3 regions of the Sphingopyxis sp. Soil_C_28 genome follow, and region 2 is predicted to be linked to each of the others. Evidence: predicted binding sites of a transcription regulator. Region 2 holds the regulator's gene; each other region holds the start of a gene.
The links. The regulator LexA, encoded in region 2, represses DNA repair genes until DNA is damaged. The targets are predictions, from matches to a motif close to GTTCCNCNCTTGTTCT.
Positions count from the first base shown of each region.

Region 1 (7,387 bases), 440 kb from region 2:
ACCCCACGGCTGGCCGAGGGTGCCGACGGGATAGAAGCTCGAATTGGTCATCGCGTTGTCACCTAGCTGAAGGGTATTGCGTAAACAGGGAATGGTCGCAGGTTCAACCGTCAAGAAGCACGGCAACGGAAAACCGTCGTTTCCTCGTCGCGTACGTCTACCGGAAGTCGCGCGGCTTGATCTTGATGCCGTCGGTCGCCCGTCCGGGGACGATCCCCGAGCCGAGGCGTAGATCGGGGATATAGATGTCGCGTGGATTGCGGCCGAGCGGCTTTTCGGCGGGGTCGCGCGGGTCGCGGCCGACCGGGCTTTTGACGACATCGGCGCGGCTGACGCGATAGACATCGGCGACGTCGGCGCGGTTGCCGACGCTCGCGAGCAGGGCCGAGAGATCGTCGAGCCGCTGCGCGATGACATGGATGACTTCGCCCTCCCGCTGGACCTGGCCGCGGACCCCCATCATCGACGCCCCGAGCACGGTACGGCGGTTCGCCTCGAACACCTTGGTCCAGACGACGAGATTGGCGACATTGGTCTCGTCCTCAAGCGTGATGAACATGACGCCCTTCGCCGACCCCGGTTTCTGGCGAACGAGCACGACACCGGCGAGTTCGATCCAGCGCCCGTCCTTGATGCCCTGCAGTTGCTCGCAGCTGATCATCTTGCGGGCACGCAGCTCGTCCCGAAGGAAAGCGAGCGGGTGGGCGCGGAGCGACAGTCCCGAGGCGCGATAATCTTCGACGACCTCGGCGCCTTCGCCCATCGACGCGAGCGCGACGACGGGTTCGTTCGCTTCGCGGCGGATTTGGCGGTCGCGTTCGTCGGCGGATGCGAAGAGGGGAAGAGCAGCGTTGCCAAGCCCTTTTACTTCCCACAGGCCCTCGCGACGCGAACAGGCGAGTGAAGCGAACCCGTCGGCATCGCCGATCCGGTCGAGCGCGCCGCGCCCGACCTCGGCGCGGCGCTGGATCTCCTCGACGCTGGTGAAGCGCTGATCACCGCGCGCGGCGACGATTGCTGCGCCGTCCTCGTTGGCAAGGCTGCGCACCATACGCAGCCCCAGGCGCACCGCGAGATATTTACCGCCACTTTCTTCGAGCGTGCAGTCCCAGCGGCTGTGGTTGACGTCGATCGGACGCACCTCGACGCCGTGCTGGCGCGCATCGCGGACGATTTGCGCGGGCGCATAAAAACCCATCGGCTGCGCGTTGAGCAGCGCGGCGCAGAAGACGTCGGGGTGGTGGCACTTCAGCCATGACGAGGCGTAGGCGATTAGCGCGAAGCTCGCGGCATGGCTCTCGGGAAATCCGTATGAGCCGAAACCCTCGATCTGCTTGAAGGTCTTTTCGGCGAACTCATGCTCATAGCCGCGATCGACCATGCCGTTGATGAGCTTGTCGCGGAAATGGCTGACCCCGCCGGTAAGCTTGAAGGTCGCCATCGCGCGGCGGAGGAGATCGGCCTCCGACGGCGTGAACCCTGCACATTCGATCGCGACGCGCATCGCCTGTTCCTGGAAGAGCGGGACGCCGAGCGTCTTCTCGAGCACGCGGCGCAGCTCGGGGGTCGGATAGGTGACCTCTTCCTCGCCGTTGCGCCGACGGCGATAAGGATGGACCATGTCGCCCTGGATCGGGCCGGGGCGGACGATCGCGACCTGGATCACGAGGTCGTAGAAGGTGCGCGGCGCCATCAGCGGGATCGACGCCATCTGCGCCCGGCTCTCGATCTGGAAGACGCCGAGCGTGTCGGCCTTGCGGATCATCGCATAGGTCGCGGGGTCTTCGGCGGGGATCGTCGACAGATCATGCTTCAGCTGCTTGTGCTCGGCGAGAAATTCGAACCCGCGGCGCATGCAGCTCAGCATGCCGAGCGCGAGGATATCGACCTTCATGAAGCCGAGCGCGTCGATATCATCTTTGTCCCATTCGATGACCTGGCGGTCGTCCATTGCCGCGGGCTCGATCGGTACCAGCTCGTCGAGCCGGTCGCGCGTCAGCACGAATCCGCCGGGATGCTGCGAGAGGTGTCGCGGGGTGTTGATCAGCGTGCGCGCGAGCTCGAGCGTGAGCATCAGCCGCTTGTCGCCCATGTCGAGGTTCAGCGCCGCAGCATGGCTTTTATCGACGCCTTCGCGGCTATAGCCCCACACCGCGCCCGCGAGCCCGGCGGTCATATCTTCGCTGAGGCCGAGCGCCTTGCCGACCTCGCGCACCGCGCCGCGCGAGCGGTAGCGCGTGACGACCGCGGTCAGTGCCGAGCGCGTCCGGCCATAAGTCTCGTAAATCCACTGGATGATTTCCTCGCGCCGTTCATGCTCGAAGTCGACGTCGATATCGGGCGGCTCGCGCCGTTCGGCCGAGACGAAGCGTTCGAACAGCAGTTCGGTGCGGATCGGATCGATCGAGGTGATGCCAAGCACGTAACAGACCGCGCTGTTCGCCGCCGAACCGCGCCCCTGACAGAGGATTTCGCGGCGGCGCGCCTCGGCGACGATCGAGTGGACCGTCAAAAAATAGGGTGCGTAATCGAGCTGGCCGATCAGTCGAAGTTCATGCTCAAGCTGCGTGCGCACCTTGCCATCAATGCCTTCGGGATAGCGAAGCGGGGCCTTCTCCCATGTCAGCCGTTCGAGTTCCTGTTGCGGCGTGCGTCCGGGGTCGCGGATTTCGTCGGGATATTGGTAGCGCAGCTCCTCGAGGCTGAAGGTGCATCGGTTCGCGAATTCGACCGTGCGTGCGACGGGCGAGGGGTCCTTCAGATAGCGGCGGAACAATCGCTCCATCTCGGCGGCGGCTTTGAGGTGCCGGTCGGCGAAGCGCTCGCGGCGATCGCCAAGATCGTCGATCGTGCATTTTTCCCGGATGCAGGTGACGACATCCTGCAGCAGCCGGCGTTCGGGGGCGTGATAGAGGACATCGCCGGTCGCCACCGTCGGCACGTGCGCGGCGGCGGCCTGCGCGGCGAGGTCGCGCAGCCGGATCGCATCGCGCGGGCGGCGGCGGATCGTCAGCGCCATATAGGCGCGGTCGCCGAAGATGCGCCGCGTGCGTTCGAGCGCGGCCTCGTTCCTCGCGTCGGCGCGGCCGGGGATAAGGCAGGCGATCAGCCCTTCGTTCCATTCTTCGACATCAGGCCAGTCGAGATGGCAGGCGCCCTTACCGGCGCGGCCTTTTCCGACGCTGAGCAGCCGGCACATGCGTCCGTAGGCCGCCTTGTCGGTCGGATAGACGAGGAGCGTAGTGCCATCGAGGAGATCGAGCCGCGACCCGACGATCGCGCGCACGCCGGTCGCCTTTTCGGCATCCCACGCGCGCACGATCCCCGCGACCGAATGGCGATCGACGATGCCGAGCGCGGGCAGGCCGAGCAGCGAAGCCGCGGCAAACAGTTCGTCGGGTGAGGAGGCGCCGCGCAAGAAGCTGAAATGCGTGGTGACCTGCAGTTCGATATAGGCGGGTTCGGCCGCACTCAAGCGAAGGCTCCGTGAATGAACCAGCGCATCGATCCGGTCGAGGCGTGGACGCCGTCGCCGAGGCGAAACAGCCAGTAGCGCCCACCCGCCTCGGTCTCGACCTGGTAATAGTCGCGCACGCTGAGCGGGGTTTCGCCTTCGATCCCGCCATCGCGCCACCATTCGCCCTGCAGGCGTTCGGGCCCGTCGCCTTGCGTCACGCGATATCTTTTGCCGCGCCACATGAAGAGGCGCGGGGCATCGTCGGGCAGCAGCGCGATCACATCGACGGGCTCGGGCCGCGCGAGCATTCGCGACGGGCGCGGCAGCTCGTCGGACCATGTCGCGCCGTCGACTTGCCGAAGCGCCGGGGTGATCGCCACCGATCGCTCGGGCATCGCGCCGGCGCGGGGCACCGTCCGGTGCAGGCTGCGCTGACCGAAGCGGTTGGCGAGCGTATCAACGAGCGCGGGAAGGTCGGGACCGCGCCGCGTCAGGCTTTCGAGGCTCTCGCCCTGCCGCAGCGCCTGCACCTCGACGAGCGGCGCGACGAGCGTCATCGCCTCGATGCCGAGCCCGGGCTCGACGGTCTCGATCTTTGCCGACAGCAGTTTCGCGAGATGCTTCGGGTCGCGCGACGGCGCCGCGGTACCCACCCGGATCGCCTGCACCTGGCCATCGACGCGGTGGAAATAGCAGTCGAGCCGGCGCGCACCCTTGCCGAGGCGGCCGAGTTGGCCGGCGATGTCGTGCGCGAGATCGCCGATGACCTGCGCAAAGGCTTCGGCGGTCGCGATCGGCTCCATGAAACCGCGCCGAGTGCGCGGCAGCTCCTCTGGAAAGATCGGCTCGATCGGCTCGGGCAGGGTACCGAGCGCCTGGTCGAGGCGGCGATGCAGCTCGCGTCCGAATCTCTTGGCGAGCGGGCCGCGCGGCGCTCCGATCAGCTGCTCGATCCGCTCGAAGCCGAGCTTGCGCAATCCTTCGACGTCGGCGGGGGGCAGGCGGAGCGCGCGGATCGGCAGCAGCGCGATCGCCTTGCGGTGCGCCCCGGGTTCGATCGTCACCGGTCGGCCGGCAGGGACATGCCGCGCGACGGCGTGCGCGCAGCCAGCGGTGTCCGCGACCGCGATCTGGAGCGACAGCCCGAAAGCGCAAGTGCGGCGGTGGAGATCCTTGAGCAGCGCGCGCTCGCTTGAGAAGAGCGCGGCGCAGCCGGTGATATCGAGCCACAGGCCATCGGGCGGATCGGGCGCGACGACCGGCGAATAGCGCTGGCCCGCCCACAGCGCGAGACGGCGCAGACCCTCGAAGTCGGCGTCGGGCTCGGCATCCACGACATCGAGCTCGGGCGCAAACGCGCGCGCCTTGGTGATCGTCATGCCGGGAGCGATACCGAGCGCGCGGGCGTCCTTGTCGACCGCGGCGACGATCCGCCGGCCATGATCGGGGATCGCGGTGACGAGCGGCCGGGCAGGGGCGGCGCCGTCAGGCCGCAGCTTGCCGGTCTTCCTGCGCAGCCGGTCGGTCGACCAGTGCGGCAGGAAGAGCGATACGACCCGTCGCATCGCAGCCCTCCAATATCCAGAAATGTGGGTTGCCGCCGCGGACGCGCTCGAGCGCGACGCGCCAGCGCGGACGGCCAAGGCTCGGAATGCCGAGATCCTCGCTCGGGCTCGCGGTGATCCGCCAGCGCGTTACCGCGGCGCTGCCCTCGGCCGCCTGCTCGGCCTTGCAGCCGCGGCGAAAGACGAACGCGGGTACGCCCGAGGTCTCGGCGGCGAGCTGGAGCCGCTTCGACGCCGTCGTCGAATATTTGCTGACTTCGCCGACGACACCGGCAAGGCCGGGGTGCCGGAGGCATTCTTCCATCGCGAGCAGGACATTGGTGTCACTGCCCGCCTCGACATGGATCACGCGGTCGGGGTGCAACCCCGCGAGGTGAAGGGCAGGGGCGAACAGGTCGTGCCAGCGCAGGCACCAGAAGACGGCGCCCTCGGTCCGCGCGAGGATGCCGGCGAGGAAGATCGTCGCGCTCGCATCGTCGGCGAGATCGGAGCTTCCGGCAACTTCATGGAGCGCGCCGGTCGTGATCCCGCCGCTTGGAAGCCGCGAATCGACCGCCTCGACGCCGAACGGAATGACTTCGTGCCGCGCGCAGACGCCTTCGATCCGCGCAATTTTGGCGCGAAGATCGGCGAGGACGGCAGGGTGGCGCATGATGTCATAGGACTCGTCAGATAGTTGATTCGTTCCCTCTTTGTTCCTTCTCGGCTTGCCGAGTCAAGCGCGACGCTGGAACTTGCGTCCAACCGAAGCGCGATCCTGTCCATTTTGAATCGAGTTTGGCTTGCCAGAGTCTTGATTGTCCGCCAGATTCAGCGATAGAAATGAAAACGGACATCGATCATCTTCCGCAAAGGCAGCAGGGCGAACTCCAGCGCATCAAGGATGTGCTGATGGAGGAATTCGCGCGTTCGATCGAGCGCGCGACCAAAGCCGAGAAGCGCAACGGCAAGATTCTAAAGATCGTCCTGTTCGGCAGCTATGCGCGTAACGACTGGGTCGACGAGCCTGAAAACGGCTACCAGTCCGACTTCGATCTGCTCGTCATCGTTAGCCACGAAGACCTGACCGATATTTCGGACCATTGGTATATCGCCGAGGACAAGATCCTTCGCGATCCTGCGGTTGGCCGAACGCTCAACATCATCGTCCATACGCTCGCCGACGTGAACCGGGCGCTCACCCGCGGCGAATATTTCTGGGTGGATATTCTGCGCGACGGTATTCTGCTGTACGAATTGCCTAATCATCCTTTGGCGGTCCCGAAGCCGCTGACGGCGGCCGATGCGTATCGAATGGCGCTAGAGTATTTTGAAACGAACCTGCCGGCGATCGATGTTCAATTGCAGACTGTCGATTTTCAGGTCCAGCGCGGTGATACAGACTTGGTCTGGCGAAAAGCGGCCGCGTTTTCGCTTCATCAGGCGGTTGAGCGGGCATATGCATGCTTCTTGCTCACCAGTACCTTCTATTTCCCGCGCTCGCACAACATCAAGTTCTTGCGCTCGCTAGCCGAAGACCGCGAACCGCAGCTTATCGAAGCATGGCCGCGCGAGAGCAAATTGGATCGGCGCCGTTTCGAGCTGTTGAAGCGGGCATACGTCGAGGCACGATATTCGCCGAGCTACGAGATCACCGCCGACGATCTGGAAGCGCTCGCAGCCTCAGCGCGCAACCTGCGCGAGATTGTCGAACGGCTTTGCCGGGAGCAACTCGACGAACTGCGTTCGGCTGCCGAGCTCTAGTCGCGCCAGATCAACGGGGCGTATAAGCCTTCCCATCGCCGAAAAATTTCTTGCTGCGCGCCTTCGCATCGGCTCGGATCACAGCCATCTCGGCATTGCTGCATTCCTCGCCGCGGACCGATCCGTCCTGGCATCCCGCGAAAACCTCTCGGGCCTCGTCGACATGTGCGTCGAAATATTGCTTGCTGCGTGGCTCGGCCTTGCCGCAGCTCGCGAGCGCGGTTCCGAGAAGCACGATTCCAATGACTTGCGTGTTCATGAGGCTCTCCTTTGCGAGCCGGCAAATTATCGTGAAGCGCCACGACTGAGCAACAAAAGAGCGAAGAAACTCTCAAATCGAGAGCGATTGTTTGTCCGCGCAGTCGCCAGAACGCCGGACATTTGATAAAGGCGACGCCGCCGGGCGGCCGCCGCATATGTGCAAGCCTCGGCTAAAAGCGGCGGCGCAAGTTCTCGAACTTGTTCTCAACGCCCGGCCTATCCTCCATAAACGGCCGGTTTGCGCCCGATCTAAGCCGTAGCCGGCCGCGAGGCGGCCGCCTGAAACCTGCCGTTCGCGAATGTCAGAGCAGGAAATCAGCAATGCGCCTGATTTCGTTAGTTCGACATGCTGACTACTCAA
Region 1 covers NZ_JBDGJE010000001.1:679,356-686,742, forward strand. Annotated here, with positions in the region: gene AC3A43_RS03190 (M14 family metallopeptidase) at 1-51, opposite strand, end outside; gene AC3A43_RS03195 (error-prone DNA polymerase) at 158-3,475, opposite strand; gene AC3A43_RS03200 (DUF6504 family protein) at 3,472-5,022, opposite strand; gene AC3A43_RS03205 (ImuA family protein) at 4,943-5,674, opposite strand; gene AC3A43_RS03210 (HEPN domain-containing protein) at 5,845-6,765, shown strand; gene AC3A43_RS03215 (EexN family lipoprotein) at 6,776-7,024, opposite strand.
Region 1: the regulator LexA is predicted to act here: its motif matches at 5,706-5,721, upstream of AC3A43_RS03205 (ImuA family protein).

Region 2 (7,387 bases):
GCGGCTTTTCGCGCTCAGCCGTCGGCTCGCGCTCGCGGGCTATGTCCTGCCGCTCGCCGCCGCTGCGGGAGCGCTTGCCGGCGGCGGGTATACATGGCTGGCTGGCGCCGAGGTGCCGACGCTGCGCTCGTTCATCGCTGCGCTGCTCGTGCTCGTGGCATTTTTGATGGGGCGCGAGGCGCTGACCCTGCGGCTTGTTGCGGCGGGTGCCTTGATCGTCCTGATCTGGCGGCCCGAATCGCTGGCTGGCCCCAGCTTTCAGTTGAGCTTCGCCGCTGTCACGGCGATCATCGCGCTGCACGAAAGCCGTCCGATGCGATCCTTTCTGGCGCAGCGGGAAGAGCCGTGGGTTTTCCGGCTCGGGCGCGGCGTTACGGGGTTGCTCATCACGGGGCTTGTCGTCGAGGTGGCGCTGGCGCCGATCGCGCTGTTCCACTTTCACAAGGCGGGACTGTATGGCGCGCTGGCCAATGTGATCGCGATTCCGCTGACGACCTTCGTCATCATGCCTGCCGAGGCGCTGGCGTTGCTGTTCGACAGCGTCGGGCTCGGTGCGCCCTTCTGGTGGGTTGCCGAACAGGCGTTGCTGACGCTGATCGGCCTGGCGCACAGCGTCGCCGACGCGCCGGGTGCGGTCGCGATGATGCCGACCTTTCCGCGTTGGGGCTTCGCCTTGGCGATCGCCGGCGGGCTCTGGCTTCTGCTCTGGAAAACTGGCTGGCGCAGGGCGGGCGCTGTGCCATTGGTGATCGGCATGGCCGCGCTGGTTCTGCAGCCGCGCCCCGATCTGCTGGTCACGGGCGATGGGCGGCATATCGCCGCTGCGCTCCCCGACGGCGGCTATGCGCTGCTCCGCGACCGGGCGGGCGATTATATCCGCGACACGATGGGGGAGGCGGCGGGTATCGATACGCCGCTCGCTGCGCTGGCCGAGCTCGATCATGTCGAATGCAATCGCGATTTCTGCCGCTGGAGTCAGGGCGAAGGCGCTTCCCGTCGCATCATCCTCGCCTCGCGCGGGCGCGACCGGATCGAGGGCGCCGACATGGCGGCCGCTTGCGCCGCCGCCGATGTAGTGATCAGCGACCGCTGGCTACCGCATGAATGCTCAGGGCGCTGGATGACGATCGATCGTGACAGCCTGGCCGCAAGCGGCGGACTGGCGCTCTATTTCGGCGAAACACCCGAAGCCGTCGCCACGCTACGCGCGGGCGACGGCCATCCGTGGCGTTTGCCGCAGCAACTCAGTGGTAACGACGAAGCAGTCCCGACAGCCGACCTTGAACGATGACGCGGTTGGCGGGGTAACGCTGCGGTTCATAGGCGCTGTTGGCGGGGTCGAGCCGGATCATTGCCCCCTCGCGGCGGAAATATTTGAGTGTAGCATCCTGCCCGTCGACGAGCGCGACGACGATATCGCCCTCGCGCGCGGTGCTCGCCTTCTGGATCAGCGCGTAATCGCCGTCGAAGATGCCTGCCTCGACCATCGAGTCGCCCGACACTTCGAGCGCATAATGTTCGCCCGAGCCGAGCAAAGCGGCGGGAACGGCGAGGTTATTATGCTCCTCGAACGCCTCGATCGGCACGCCGGCAGCAATCTTGCCGTGCAGCGGCACTTCGACGATGTCGTTCGCGGCAATCGGACGGACCGTCGGTGCCGGCTTACGCAGCGGCACGACATTCTCGCGCGCCGGAGCGGTCTTCGCTGCCTCGGGAACCTTGATCACTTCGAGCGCGCGGGCGCGATTGGGCAAGCGGCGCAAGAATCCGCGCTCTTCCAGCGCGCTGATCAGCCGGTGGATACCCGATTTGGATTTGAGGCCCAGCGCCTCCTTCATCTCCTCGAACGACGGCGAAATGCCGCTGTTGTCGAGCTTTTGCTGGATGAAGTGGAGCAGCTCATGCTGCTTTGCGGTCAACATCGGTTGTTCTCCATGATGCCAGTTCCGGACATAGTGAGAACGATAGTGGAACAAAGCGGAACTTGTCAAGCGATGACGAGATAGTCCGACATGGCGCCCGCATCGCGTGCCGGCGCACCAATCTCGCGGATGAGCAGCGCGTTGGCGGACGCCAGCGGCAGCGTCAGCCCGCTTTCCTGCCCGAACATCGGCGTAAGCTTGCCGTTCTCGAGTCTCGCGCGAAGATAGTCGCGCCGCGTTCCACCTTCGGCCAGCGGCGTCGCGAGCGGGCCCCGATGCGCAACAGGAAGCGGATCGCTCGCGCCGGCAAGATGACGGACGAGCGGCAACAGAAACAGTGTTGCGGTGACGAAGGCCGAAGACGGATTGCCGGGCAGACCGACCAGCACCGCATCGCCGATTGTCCCGGCGATCAGCGGCTTGCCCGGACGCATCGCGATTCGCCAGAAATCCAGATGTCCGCCGGCGTCCTCGAGTGCGCTGCGCACATGGTCATGATCACCGACCGACGCGCCGCCGACGGTGACGATGACGTCGTGACGTCGCGCCAAATCCTTGAGAATCTTGGCAAGTATCAGGCGGTCATCGCGGACTTGATGCGGCAGGATCGTTTCGGCGACCTCACCGTCAAGCATCGCGGCGAGCATCACGCCATTGCTGTCGGGTATCTGCCCGGCCGCGAGCGGACGCCCCGGTTGGACAAGTTCATCGCCGGTCGTCAGGATTGCGACGCTGGGGCGACGGCCAACGGTAATCTGGCCCGCGCCGCTCATCGCCGCGGCGGCAATCGCTCCGGGCGTAAGGCGGGTTCCGGCAGGAAGCAAAATCGTGCCGGCGGCGAAATCGGTTGCCCGCTCACGAATGTGGCGGCCGCGTGTGCCCGGCCCATCTCCGCAAAGCGTCAAGCGTTCGCCCTCGCGCGAGACATCTTCCTGCATGACGACGGTATCGGCGCCGTCTGGCAGCAGCGCGCCGGTAAATATCCGTATCGCCTGGCCCGACGTAAGCGTCCGGTCGGTCGCGGTGCCGGCAGCGACTTCGCCGACCATTGTCCAAGGGCCGGGCAGATCGTCGAAACGGATCGCATAGCCGTCCATCGCCGATAACGCCGCGGCTGGTTGGTCGCGCAAGGCCACGACATCATCCGAAAGATAACGGCTAAGCCCATCGGAAAGGCTGATTTTTTCGCTTCCCAAAGGCGCACGCAGCGCGAGAAGGCGGTCTTGTGCGTCCTCGACCGGAAGGAGCGCCGTCATTCGGCGCGCCAGTCGCCCGAGCGACCGCCGCTCTTTTCGAGCAGGCGAATGTCACCGAGCACCATCGCGCGGTCGAGTGCCTTGGCCATATCGTAAAGCGTGAGCAGGGCGACCGACGCGGCGGTGAGCGCCTCCATCTCGACGCCGGTCTGACCCGTCGTCCGCGCGGTCGCGGTAACGGCGATGCCGCGCTCTTCCCATGCAAAATCGACGCCGACCTTGGTCAGCGCGAGCGGATGGCAGAGCGGGATGAGGTCGGATGTGCGCTTGGCCGCCATGATTCCGGCGATGCGCGCGGTCGACAGGACGTCGCCTTTGGGCGCGTTGCCGCTCCGGATGGCTTCGAGCGCCTCTGCCGACATCGTGATGCGCCCGCCAGCGACGGCGCGGCGCTGGGTCATGGCCTTGCCGCCCACATCGACCATCGACGCAGCCCCGCTTTCGTCGAGGTGCGTCGGCCGCGTCATGCCGGGGTGCCGGTCAAAAGCGTGCGCGTTGCCGCCGTGACGTCATCCTGGCGCATCAGGCTTTCACCAACAAGGAACACGCGAACGCCGCTTTCCGCCAATCTTTCGCAATCGGAGTGGTCGGCGATGCCGCTTTCGCCGACGAGCAAGGTGCCCGGCGGGACGAGGCGGGCCAAGCGTTCGGTGACACCGAGATCGGTTTCGAAGGTCCGCAGATCCCGATTGTTGACGCCGATCAGACGCGAGCGGAGCCGGGTCAGCGCGCGGTCGAGCTCGGCCTCGTCATGCACTTCGACGAGCACATCCATGCCGCGCTCGATCGCGGCCGCCTCGATGTCCTGCATGGCGCCATCGTCGAGCGCGGCGACGATGATCAGGATTGCATCGGCGCCGATCGCGCGGGCTTCGGCGACCTGCCAAGGGTCGACCATGAAATCCTTGCGGAGCGCAGGCAGCGCGCAGGCGGCGCGCGCGGCGACCAGATAATCTTCGTGGCCCTGGAAATAGGGTGCATCGGTGAGGACTGACAGGCACGCGGCGCCGCCGGCAGCGTAAGCGCGCGCATGGTCCGCTGGATTGAAATCGCTCCTTATCAACCCCTTGGATGGGGAGGCTTTCTTGATTTCCGCGATCAGGCCGAAGCCGCCAGCGTCGATCTTCGCCTGCAGCGCCGCCGCGAAGCCGCGGACAGGCCCGGCATCAATCGCGTCGAGGTCGGAAAGCGACCGGATTGCGCGGCGCTCGGCGACCTCACCAGCCTTGGTATCCAGAATTTGCGTGAGCTTGTTCATTTATAGGCGATCCAGCAATTGAGCAGCGCGTTGGCAAGGCCCTTGTCGATGGCTTCGGCGGCTTCCTCGACGCCTTCGACCAGCGTTTCGACGGCACCGGCGACGACGAGCGCCTCGGCGGCGTTGTAGAGTACCGCATCGCGGTAGGCTCCGGCTTCACCTTCGAGCAAGCGGCGCAGCGCCTTTGCATTGAAAATCGCGTCGCCGCCGCGGATTTCACCGAGCGAGCGCGTGGGAAGACCGGCATCGGCGGCAACGCTGCGCTGCATCCGCACGCCTTCGGGCGTGATCACCGCCACCTCATTGCCGCCCGCGAGCGAGAGCTCGTCGAGTCCCTCGTCGCCCGAAATGACGCGCGAATGCTCGGTGCCGAGCCGGTGCAGCGCCTCGGCATAAACGGGAACATAGGCGGGGCGGGCGATACCGATCAGCTGGCGCGTGACGCGCGCCGGGTTGGCGAGGGGGCCCATCAGATTAAAGATCGTGCGACGCCCGATCGCCTTGCGGATCGGCATGATGCGCTTCATCGCCGGATGGTGGTGCGCGGCGAAGAGGAAGCAGATGCCGAGATCGGCGAGTTGGGCCTCCGCCATTTGCGAGGCGCGATCGAGATCGAGGCCGAGCACTTCGAGGGTGTCAGCAGCACCAGATTTCGAAGAAGCCGCACGATTTCCATGCTTTGCTACCGGAACTTCGCACGCAGCGACGACGATGGCGACCGCGGTCGAGACATTCAGCGTATGGTGGCCGTCGCCGCCGGTGCCGCAGACGTCGATCGCGCCTGCGGGCGCTGCAATGGGGATCAACCGGTCGCGCATCGCCTGCGCGGCGGCCGCAATTTCAACCATCGTTTCGCCGCGATTCGACAGGGCGGTCAGGAATTCCACGATATTGTCGTCGCTGGCGCCGCCGTCGAGCATCGTGGCGAAGGCGTCGGCCGCCTCGTCATGCTCCAGCAACCCCGCAGGGTCGGGAAACGGGCCGAACCGGCTCATGCCGCTTTCCGTTCGCCGACCGGCAACCCCGCGATCTTCAGGAAATTGGCGAGCATCGCATGACCATGTTCGGTAGCGATGCTCTCGGGGTGGAACTGGACCCCGTGGATGGGCAGTTCGACGTGGCGAAAGCCCATCACCGCGCCATCGTCGCTCGTCGCGTTAATCACGAGGTCGGCGGGAATGTCGACAACCTCGAGGCTGTGATAGCGCGTTGCCTGAAACGGCGAAGGCAGGCCGGCGTAGAGCCCGCTGTTGTCGTGGCACACGGGCGACGTCTTGCCGTGCATCAGGTGGCCGCGCTGAACAGTGCCGCCGAAATGCTGGCCGATCGCCTGATGCCCGAGGCATACGCCGAGCAAAGGACGCCGGGCTTCGGTGCAGACGGCGACGAGGTCGAGACTGATTCCCGCTTCGTTCGGCGTGCAGGGGCCGGGCGAAATCAGGATCGCGTCGGCCCCGGTCGCAAGCGCGTCTGCGGCGGTCAGCGCATCGTTGCGCTCGACGCGCACATCGGCACCCAACTCGATCAGATAATGAACGAGGTTGAAGGTAAAGCTGTCATAATTGTCGATGACGAGGATCATGGGGCGTGCCGTAACGATTTTGCCGATGCGGGGAAAGGGATAGAAGCTTTTCGCGGCGCAATCCCAACTTCGTCATCGCGGCGCAGGCCAGGATGACGAAAATGTGGTAGCTACTCCGCCATCAGTTTCGCCAGATCGGCTTTCCAGAATTTTGCCCATGTGTGCGTGCTGTGCCCCTTGGTTTCGGGGCTCGCGGGGATCAGAATGAATTTCGTCGTGGGCATCCGCGCCGCGGCCTTTTCGGTGATGCCGTACGCGGGCGGGTTGATGAAATCGTCGGCGGAATTGATCCACAGCACTGGCACTTTGATCTTTTCGAGATTCGGCCAGGGGTTGTAGGTTCGCGAGCTATCGAGTTGATAAATCACGTCGTTCGCGTCGTTGCGGCCATAGGTGCGAGCGAAGGCTTCATCCTTATATTTCTCGGCGGTTTCGCGCGTCGGATATTGTGCCTGCAAGGCATAAGGATTGGCGCCCGCGATCATGCTGAGCGACGCTGCGGTGCGCAGCCCCGCCGCCGGCGGCTCCTGATAATTGCCATCCTTCCAGAGCGGATCGGCCTTGATCGCGTCGATCGACAGCGTCCGCCACATGCGGTTCTGGCCCGCGATCTCCACCGGCAGGCACGCGAAAGGCGCGAGCTTTTCGGCGAATCCGGGATGTTTCTCGCCCCAGATAAACGCGTGCATGCACCCCATCGAGGTGCCGAGGATCAGCTTCAGCTTCTTCACGCCGAGTTTCTCGGTGAGTAACCGGTATTGGGCATCGACCATGTCTTCATAGTCGTAGCGCGGGAACTTCATGCGCAGCCCGTCGCTGGGCTTCGACGAGCCGCCATGGCCGATATTGTCGGGCAGGATGATGAAATATCTGGCGGTGTCGAGCGGCTGGCCGGGGCCGAACAGCTCGTCGGCGAACTGCGGCTGGAAAAACTGTTTTCCGGTGCCACCCGTGCCGTGAAGGATCATCACGGCGTTTATGACATCGCCCTTCGCGTCATACTGCGGCGTGCCGAGCGTGATGTAACGGAGGGTGAGTTCGGGCAGTTTCTCGCCGCTCGCGAAATTGAAGTCGGCGAGGGCGGCATCGACCCCGGCGGCGCCGTCGACGCTGAAGCGATAGGGTTCTGCGTGCGCGGGCGTGGCGCTGGCGAACAGCAGGGCGAGCGGGGCAAGGAGTTTGCGCATGGCGCGACGCTAGCGCGCGCGCCGATCAGGTCAAGCTATTGCCCGTAACCCGGCGTTCCGGCGAGCCGCACCGCTTCGCGCGCTGCGGCGAACAGCGCGCCGGCCTTGGCTTCGCATTCGCGCTGTTCATAGGCGGGATCGCTGTCGGCGACGATGCCGGCGCCGGCCTGCACATGCATTTC
Region 2 covers NZ_JBDGJE010000001.1:1,120,469-1,127,855, forward strand. Annotated here, with positions in the region: gene AC3A43_RS05220 (ComEC/Rec2 family competence protein) at 1-1,291, shown strand, start outside; gene lexA (transcriptional repressor LexA) at 1,245-1,922, opposite strand; gene AC3A43_RS05230 (molybdopterin molybdotransferase MoeA) at 1,988-3,178, opposite strand; gene moaC (cyclic pyranopterin monophosphate synthase MoaC) at 3,175-3,645, opposite strand; gene trpC (indole-3-glycerol phosphate synthase TrpC) at 3,642-4,436, opposite strand; gene trpD (anthranilate phosphoribosyltransferase) at 4,433-5,431, opposite strand; gene AC3A43_RS05250 (anthranilate synthase component II) at 5,428-6,018, opposite strand; gene AC3A43_RS05255 (alpha/beta fold hydrolase) at 6,129-7,205, opposite strand; gene AC3A43_RS05260 (anthranilate synthase component I family protein) at 7,241-7,387, opposite strand, start outside.

Region 3 (7,387 bases), on a different contig from region 2:
GCGCTGGGGATAGAGAGCATATCCTTCTCCTCCTTCGTCCTCGAACCCGGCGAAGGCACGAAGAGCTGGGCCGGCCTGGCGCGCCTGACCGAATGGCTGATCGGCGAAGGCGTCGAGCGCGGCGACCATGTGATCGCCCTCGGCGGCGGCGTGATCGGCGACCTCGTCGGTTTTGCGTGCAGCATCGTCAAGCGCGGCTGCAACTTCATCCAGGTGCCGACCACTTTGCTTGCGCAAGTCGACAGCAGCGTCGGCGGCAAGACCGCGATCAACGTCGCCGCGGGCAAGAATCTGATCGGCGCCTTTCACCAGCCCGCGCTCGTCGTGATCGATCCGACGACGCTCGAAACGCTGCCGCGCCGCGAACTTGGCGCTGGCTATGCCGAAGTCGTAAAATATGGCCTGATCGACGACGCGGACTTCTTCGCCTGGTGCGAGGCGCACGGTGCCGCCCTGCTCGCCGGAGACAGCGCGGCTCGCCACAAGGCGATTTCCCACAGCGTCGCCGCCAAGGCGCGCATCGTCGCGGCCGACGAGCGCGAAACGCAGGACATTCGTGCGTTGCTCAACCTCGGCCACAGCTTCGGCCATGCGCTCGAGGCCGAGACCGGCTATTCGGACCGGCTGCTCCATGGCGAGGCGGTCGCGGCGGGCATGGTGCTCGCGCACCAATTCTCGGCCGCGAAGGGCCTCTGCTCTGCCGAAGACGCGGCGCGCGTCCGCGACCATCTGGCCAGCGTCGACCTGCCGCACAGCCTTGCCAGCGCGGGCGTCAACACCGACGGCGCGACTTTGGCCGGCCATATGGCGCACGACAAGAAGGTTCGCGGCGGAAAGCTGCCGCTGATCCTGACGCGCGGCATCGGACAGAGCTTCGTCACCGAAGACTATGGTCTTGAGGCCGTCGCGGCCTTTCTGGACGGGTAAGGCGCCCACTGCCGATCCCGATCTCATTGGGTAACCCCCACCGCGCGTCTTTGGAGCGGCGGCAGGGTAGCTAGCTTTCGCCCGTCAGGCCCATTGCTTCATTTTCTTCGCGGGCAGCTTTTGCCGCGAGCCGCTTGCGACGGAATGTCTCGAGCACGCTGTCGGCCTCGCGCCCGCCGCCCGGCTTGAACCGATGGTCCATGCCCGCCGAAATATCGCCTTCGTCGATCTGTGCCTGCAGCCGCGTCTCGTCGAGATGGCGGAGCGCCGCCTCGACATCGTCCATCTCGCGCGGATCGACTTCCAGGTGGCGAAGCGCGCTTAACCCCATCGCAATCGAACTTTCGAACACTTCGCGGACGACCCCGTCGATCCCCGCCCCTTCGACCGCCAGCAATTGCCGCCGGTCGAACACGCGCATCAAGATCTTCGCGTGCGGAAAGGCATCGACGATCGGCTTCATCGCCGCGGCATCGACCGACGCATCATCCATGCAAAAGATGATCAGCCGCGCCTCTTCGGCCCCCGCGCGGCGCAGCAGGTCGATGCGAAGCCCGTCGCCGAAATAGACTTTGGTGTCGAAGCGGCTCGACAGCTCGATCTGGCTCGGCTTCTTGTCGATCAGCGTCACCGAGCATGCGACGCCGTGCAGCATCTGCGACACGATCTGGCCGAACCGTCCATAGCCGACGATGATCGCCGACCCGCGCGGCGCGCCCTCGGGATCGTCCATGTCAAACGGCTCGGCGGCGGGTGAAAATTCGAGGTTGCGCGCGAACAGCATCAGGAACGGCGTCGTCACCATCGACAACGTGACCACCGCGCTGAACAGGCTCGCCGCCTCGGGCTGGATCAGCAGCGCATCGGCGGCCTGCGCAAACAGCAAGAAGCCGAATTCGCCGCCCTGGCTGAGCAGCAGCCCGAGCCCGAGCGCGACTGGCCACGGTTTCCCGAACAGCTTCACGATCAGCGTCAGGACGACGACCTTCACGGCGACCAGCCCGAGCGCGAGGCCGAGCACCATCAGCGGACGTTCCAGAACCGCGCCGACATCAAGCACCATGCCGACAGCGAGGAAGAAGAGGCCCAGCAGGACGAGGCGAAACGGCTCGACGTCCGATTCGATCTCGTGCCGATAAGGCGAATCGGCGAGCATGACGCCCGCGATAAAGGCGCCCAGCGCGGTCGACAGATGCAGGCTGTGCATCAGCGCGGCGCTCGCCAGGATGGTGAGCAGGCCGACGACGACGAACAATTCGCGCTCGCCGTAACGGCCGATGATCCGGAGCAACGGATTGACGACGAAGCGGCCCGCAAGAACCAGGACGATGATCGCCCACACCGTGAAGAACGCCATCTTCCACCCCGACGGCGCCGAAGGATCGGCTGGCGCGCGCGACAGCACCGCGATGATGGTGATCATCGGCACGATCGCCAGATCCTGAAACAGCAGGATCGAGAAGGCCTTCTCGCCAAAGGGCGAATTGATCCGCCCCGAGCTTTTGAGGCCGGGCAACACCTGCGCGGTCGACGACAGTGCCAGCGGCAAGCCGAGTGCCAGCGAAGCCGCGGGGCTGAACCCCAGAGTCAAATGGATGAGCCCCGTTAGCACCAGCCCGGTGATCACGACCTGCGCCATGCCGAGCCCGAAAATCGCGCGGCGCATCTGCCACAGCCGGTTCGGCGAGAGTTCAAGTCCGACGAGGAAAAGCAGGAAAGCGATGCCAAGCTCGGCAAAGGCAAGCTTCGATTCGCCGCCCCCGACAAGCGCTAGGCCGTGCGGCCCGACAACCGCGCCCGCGATCAGGTAACCGAGCACGGCGCCGAGGCCGAGGCGGCGGAAAATCAGCACGAACAAGGTCGCGACCCCCAGCAGGATCGCGCCCTCGACCAGCGCGGTATCGGTTGCGGTTTCGGCTACCTTTTCAGCCGCTTCCGAAGCCGCCGCGGTGAGCGTGAGCAGGGTCATGCGGCCGCGGCCCGCTCCTCGAGCGCCGCAATCGCGGCGTCGAAGGGCAGCAGGATCGCGCCGTGTCTCGCGGGATAATCACGCGCCGGCGCAAGCAGGTCAAAGCCCGGCCAGTCGGGCTGGCCGCCCGTGCCCCCGAACCAGCCCGCGATCGCGGCGCGCGCATCGCGCAGATCGGCAAGGCTGCGTCCCCGCGCATGGCGCGCCAGCAGCGCCGCCGACGCCTGCCCCAGCGCGCACGCCTCGACATGCATGCCGACATGGGTGACACGGCCGGCGTCATCGGTGTCGAGGTCGAGGATGATGGCACTGCCGCACAGCGGTGCGCGCTTGCTCACCCGGAAACGCGCATCGGGATTTGGCAGATGTTCGGCGGTCGCGACCGCCAGCGCCAGAATATCGCGATTATAGAGCGGCGCACTCATGGCTTGTCTTTGCCGGCTTCAGCTTCGGCCTCGCGCGCTTCGGCGCGGCGATCGGCGATCACCTTGCTCATCGCGGTGCTGGTGGCGTTCAGCGCCGGATAGGTGCGGCTGTCGGTTATCCACGCCGGACGCTGCGCATTGCCATAGCCGATGTCGTAAAGCAGCGAGACGAGCATGAAACCGATCGAGGCGATCAGCAGGCCTTTGACGGCGCCGAACCCAGCGCCCAGCCCACGGTCGAAACCGCCGACCAGCGATGCGCGGCTGCGCTGTCCCATGGCGCGCGATCCCCATTTGGCAAATGCGAACACGCCGCCGAAGAGCAGGACGAAAGCGAGCGCCGCAGCGCCGCCTTCGGTCCCGACCCAGCCCGCGAGCAGGTCGGTCACCAGCGGGTGAAAAAACCGCACCGCCGCAATCGCCAGGACCCAGGCGAGCAGCGTCGTCAGTTCCTGCACGAGGCCGCGCGAAAAACCGAGTACCGCGCCGCCGCCAACCAGCACCAGCACGACGATATCCAGAGCCGTCAAACTTCCCATTTTGCGGTCGCTAGTCGCGACCGAGCATCAGGTCAACGAGTTCGCCGAGGCGTTCGAAACCGGTGACCGAGATCCCGCCGACCGCTTTCATGCCCTTCGGCCCCCAACCGCGCGAGAAACCAAGCTTCGCCGCCTCACGCAGCCGCAGCCCATCGTGCGAAACCTGCCGCACTTCGCCCGACAGCGACAATTCCCCGAACACGATGGCGTCGGCGGGCACCGGACGTTCGCTGAACGCCGATATCAGCGCCGCCGCGACCGCCAGATCGGCGGCGGGATCGGTCAACCGGTAACCGCCCGCGATGTTGAGATAGACCTCAGCGGCGCCCATTTGCAGCCCGCAGCGCGCTTCGAGGACGGCGAGCACCATCGCGAGCCGCCCGCTGTCCCAGCCAACCACCGCTCTCCGGGGAGTCGCGCCGCTCGCCAGCCGCACGGTCAGCGCCTGCACCTCGACCAGCACCGGCCGTGTGCCTTCCAGCGCCGGAAACACCACCGAACCCGGCACGTCGCGGCTGCGATCGGTCAGGAACAGGCTCGACGGGTTCGAAACCTCGCCCAGCCCTTCTTCGCCCATCGCGAAGACGCCGATTTCGTCGGTGCCGCCAAAGCGGTTCTTCACCGCGCGCAGGATACGATATTGATGGCTGCGCTCGCCCTCGAACGCCAGCACGGTGTCGACCATATGTTCGAGCACGCGCGGTCCCGCGATCGTCCCGTCTTTGGTGACATGACCGACGAGCACGATCGCGGCGTCGCTATCCTTGGCATAGCGGATCAGCTCCTGCGCACTCGCGCGGACCTGGCTCACTGTCCCCGGCGCACTGTCGATCAGGTCGCTGTGCATCGTCTGGATCGAATCGATCACGACGAAATCGGCGGTCTGCCGGTCGAGCGTCGCAAGGATATCGCGCACCGACGTCGCGCTCGCCAGCGCGACCGGCGCGTTGCCGAGCCCCAGCCGCTGCGCGCGCAGCCGCACCTGCGCCGCCGCTTCCTCGCCGCTGATATAAACGACCGACTTGCCCGCCTGCGCTAGCCGCCCTGCCGCCTGCAGCAAAAGCGTCGACTTGCCGATCCCCGGATCGCCGCCGATCAGCGTCGCCGACCCGGCAACGAACCCGCCACCCAGCGCGCGGTCGAACTCCGCAATTCCGCACAGCATCCGCTCAGGCATCTTGCTCTCGGCATCGAGCGATTCGAGTGCGATCGTGCGCCCGCCCTTGCTCAGGTCGTGCTTTGCCGAAAAGACCGTTTCGCCAGCCTCCTCGACCAGCGTGTTCCACTCGCCGCAATCGGCGCACTGCCCCTGCCAGCGATAGGTGGCGGAACCGCAATTCTGGCAGACATATTGACGTTTCGCTTTGGCCATAGCTCGCGCTTAATAGGAACAAAGAAAGAACTCCAGTGCTTTCCTTGTTCGTCATGCCGAACTCGATCCGACGTTCATCACCGCCCGGTCGTCATGGACCCCGGATCAAGTCGAACGAGCCACGAGTCTCGTTCGAGGGTGACGAAAGACGGTGAGGACGGTTCAGTTTTCTCCGCCGTTGCTCTAGGGCGATGGCCAACCCGAATCACCTTCCCACAGGAAAGCCCCGCGCCATGAAATTCTTCGCCGACACCGCCGAAATCGCCGACATCCAGGAACTCGCCGCGACCGGCCTGCTCGACGGGGTCACCACCAACCCGTCGCTGATCGCCAAGTCGGGCCGCGATTTCAAGGAAGTGACGAAGGAAATCTGCGCGTTGACCACCGGCCCCGTATCGGCCGAAGTCGTCGCGCTCGACCATGCGACGATGATGAAAGAGGCCGAGATCCTCCGCAAGATCGCGCCGAATGTCTGCATCAAGGTGCCGCTGACGATTGACGGGCTCAAGACCTGCAAGGCGCTGACCAGCGACGGCACCATGGTCAATGTCACGCTCTGCTTCTCGGCAGCGCAGGCGCTGCTCGCGGCGAAGGCCGGCGCGACCTTCGTCTCGCCCTTCGTCGGCCGTCACGACGACAATGGCTTCGACGGGATGCAGCTGATCTCCGATATCCGTCTGATCTACGACAATTACGGCTATGAAACCGAAATTCTCGTCGCGAGTGTGCGCCACGGCATCCATGTGCTCGAGGCCGCCAAGATCGGCGCCGACGTGATGACCGCACCACCGTCGGTGATCAAGGGGCTGTTCAAGCATATCCTGACCGAAAAGGGCATCGAAGGCTTCCTCGCCGACTGGGCAAAGACCGGCCAGTCGATCTGATAAAACTTCCTCCCTGTGGCACAGCCATGGGGAGGTGGCAGCGCGCAGCGCTGACGGAGGGGCCAAGGCGCGAACGTCCCCGCCCCTCCGCCATCCTGCGGACGGTCCCCCTCCCCATCGCCGCGCGACAGGGAGGATTACAGTTGACGTAAACGTCAACCAACCGCGATACTCCCGCCAAAGGGAGAGATTCGCGATGACCGACACCACCATCCTCACCGAACGCCGCGGCCATATATTGATCGTCACGATCAACCGGCCCGAGGCGCGCAATGCGGTCAATGCCGCGGTCCACATCGGCATCGGCATCGCGCTCGAAGAAGCCGAAGCAGACCCTGAAATCCGCGTCGTCTTGATCACCGGCGCGGGTGACAAAAGCTTCTGTGCGGGCGCAGATCTCGTCGCGCTCTCTCGCGGCGAAAGCCTCTATCCCGACGATCCGGCGCAGCAGGCGTGGGGTTTTGCCGGCATGGTGTCGCACCCGATCTCGAAGCCGATCATCGCTGCGGTCAACGGCTTCGCTTTTGGCGGCGGCTGCGAGATCGCGCTGATGAGCGACATCATCATCGCCGCCGACCATGCGCAATTCGGGCTGCCCGAGGTCAAGGTCGGACTGTTCGCCGCGGCGGGCGGCGCGTTCCGCCTCGCCCAGCAACTGCCGCGCAAGCTCGCGATGGAATATATGCTGACCGGCGACCCGATCCCCGCGGCGCGCGCCGCCGAGTTCGGGCTCGTCAACCATGTCGTCCCGCTCGCCGACCTGCTGCCCACCGCGATCGCACTCGCCGAAAAGATCGCCGCCAACGCGCCGCTGTCGGTGCAGGCGTCGAAACGCGTCGCGCTTGGCATCGACGACGGCCGCATCGCCGCCGACGCGCCCTATTGGGAGCATAACACCCGTGAGCGCGGCGTATTGATGCGCAGCGAAGACGCCCGCGAAGGCCCGCTCGCCTTCGCACAGAAGCGCAAGCCCGAGTGGAAAGCCCGCTGACATGACGATGACCGACCCTGAGCGTATTCCCGTCATCATCGGCGTCGGCCAGATTAACGACAGGCCAGAAGACCCCGATCAGGGACTGGATTCGCTCGGGCTGATGGTCGCGGCGTTGAAGGTCGCAGCAGAAGATGCGGGCGTATCGCTGGCTGAAATCGACAGCCTCGCGATCGTCGACCAGATCAGCTTCCACAGCCTCGGCAAGCTGTGCGATCCGCTCGCCGCCGCGATCGGCGCCACCCCCGCGATCAACTATCAATCGGCGGCCCCCCATGGT
Region 3 covers NZ_JBDGJE010000002.1:826,848-834,234, reverse strand. Annotated here, with positions in the region: gene aroB (3-dehydroquinate synthase) at 1-927, shown strand, start outside; gene AC3A43_RS12230 (cation:proton antiporter domain-containing protein) at 998-2,896, opposite strand; gene AC3A43_RS12225 (iron-sulfur cluster assembly scaffold protein) at 2,893-3,321, opposite strand; gene AC3A43_RS12220 (CvpA family protein) at 3,318-3,860, opposite strand; gene radA (DNA repair protein RadA) at 3,871-5,232, opposite strand; gene fsa (fructose-6-phosphate aldolase) at 5,466-6,116, shown strand; gene AC3A43_RS12205 (crotonase/enoyl-CoA hydratase family protein) at 6,313-7,107, shown strand; gene AC3A43_RS12200 (acetyl-CoA acetyltransferase) at 7,109-7,387, shown strand, end outside.
Region 3: the regulator LexA is predicted to act here: its motif matches at 5,248-5,263, upstream of radA (DNA repair protein RadA).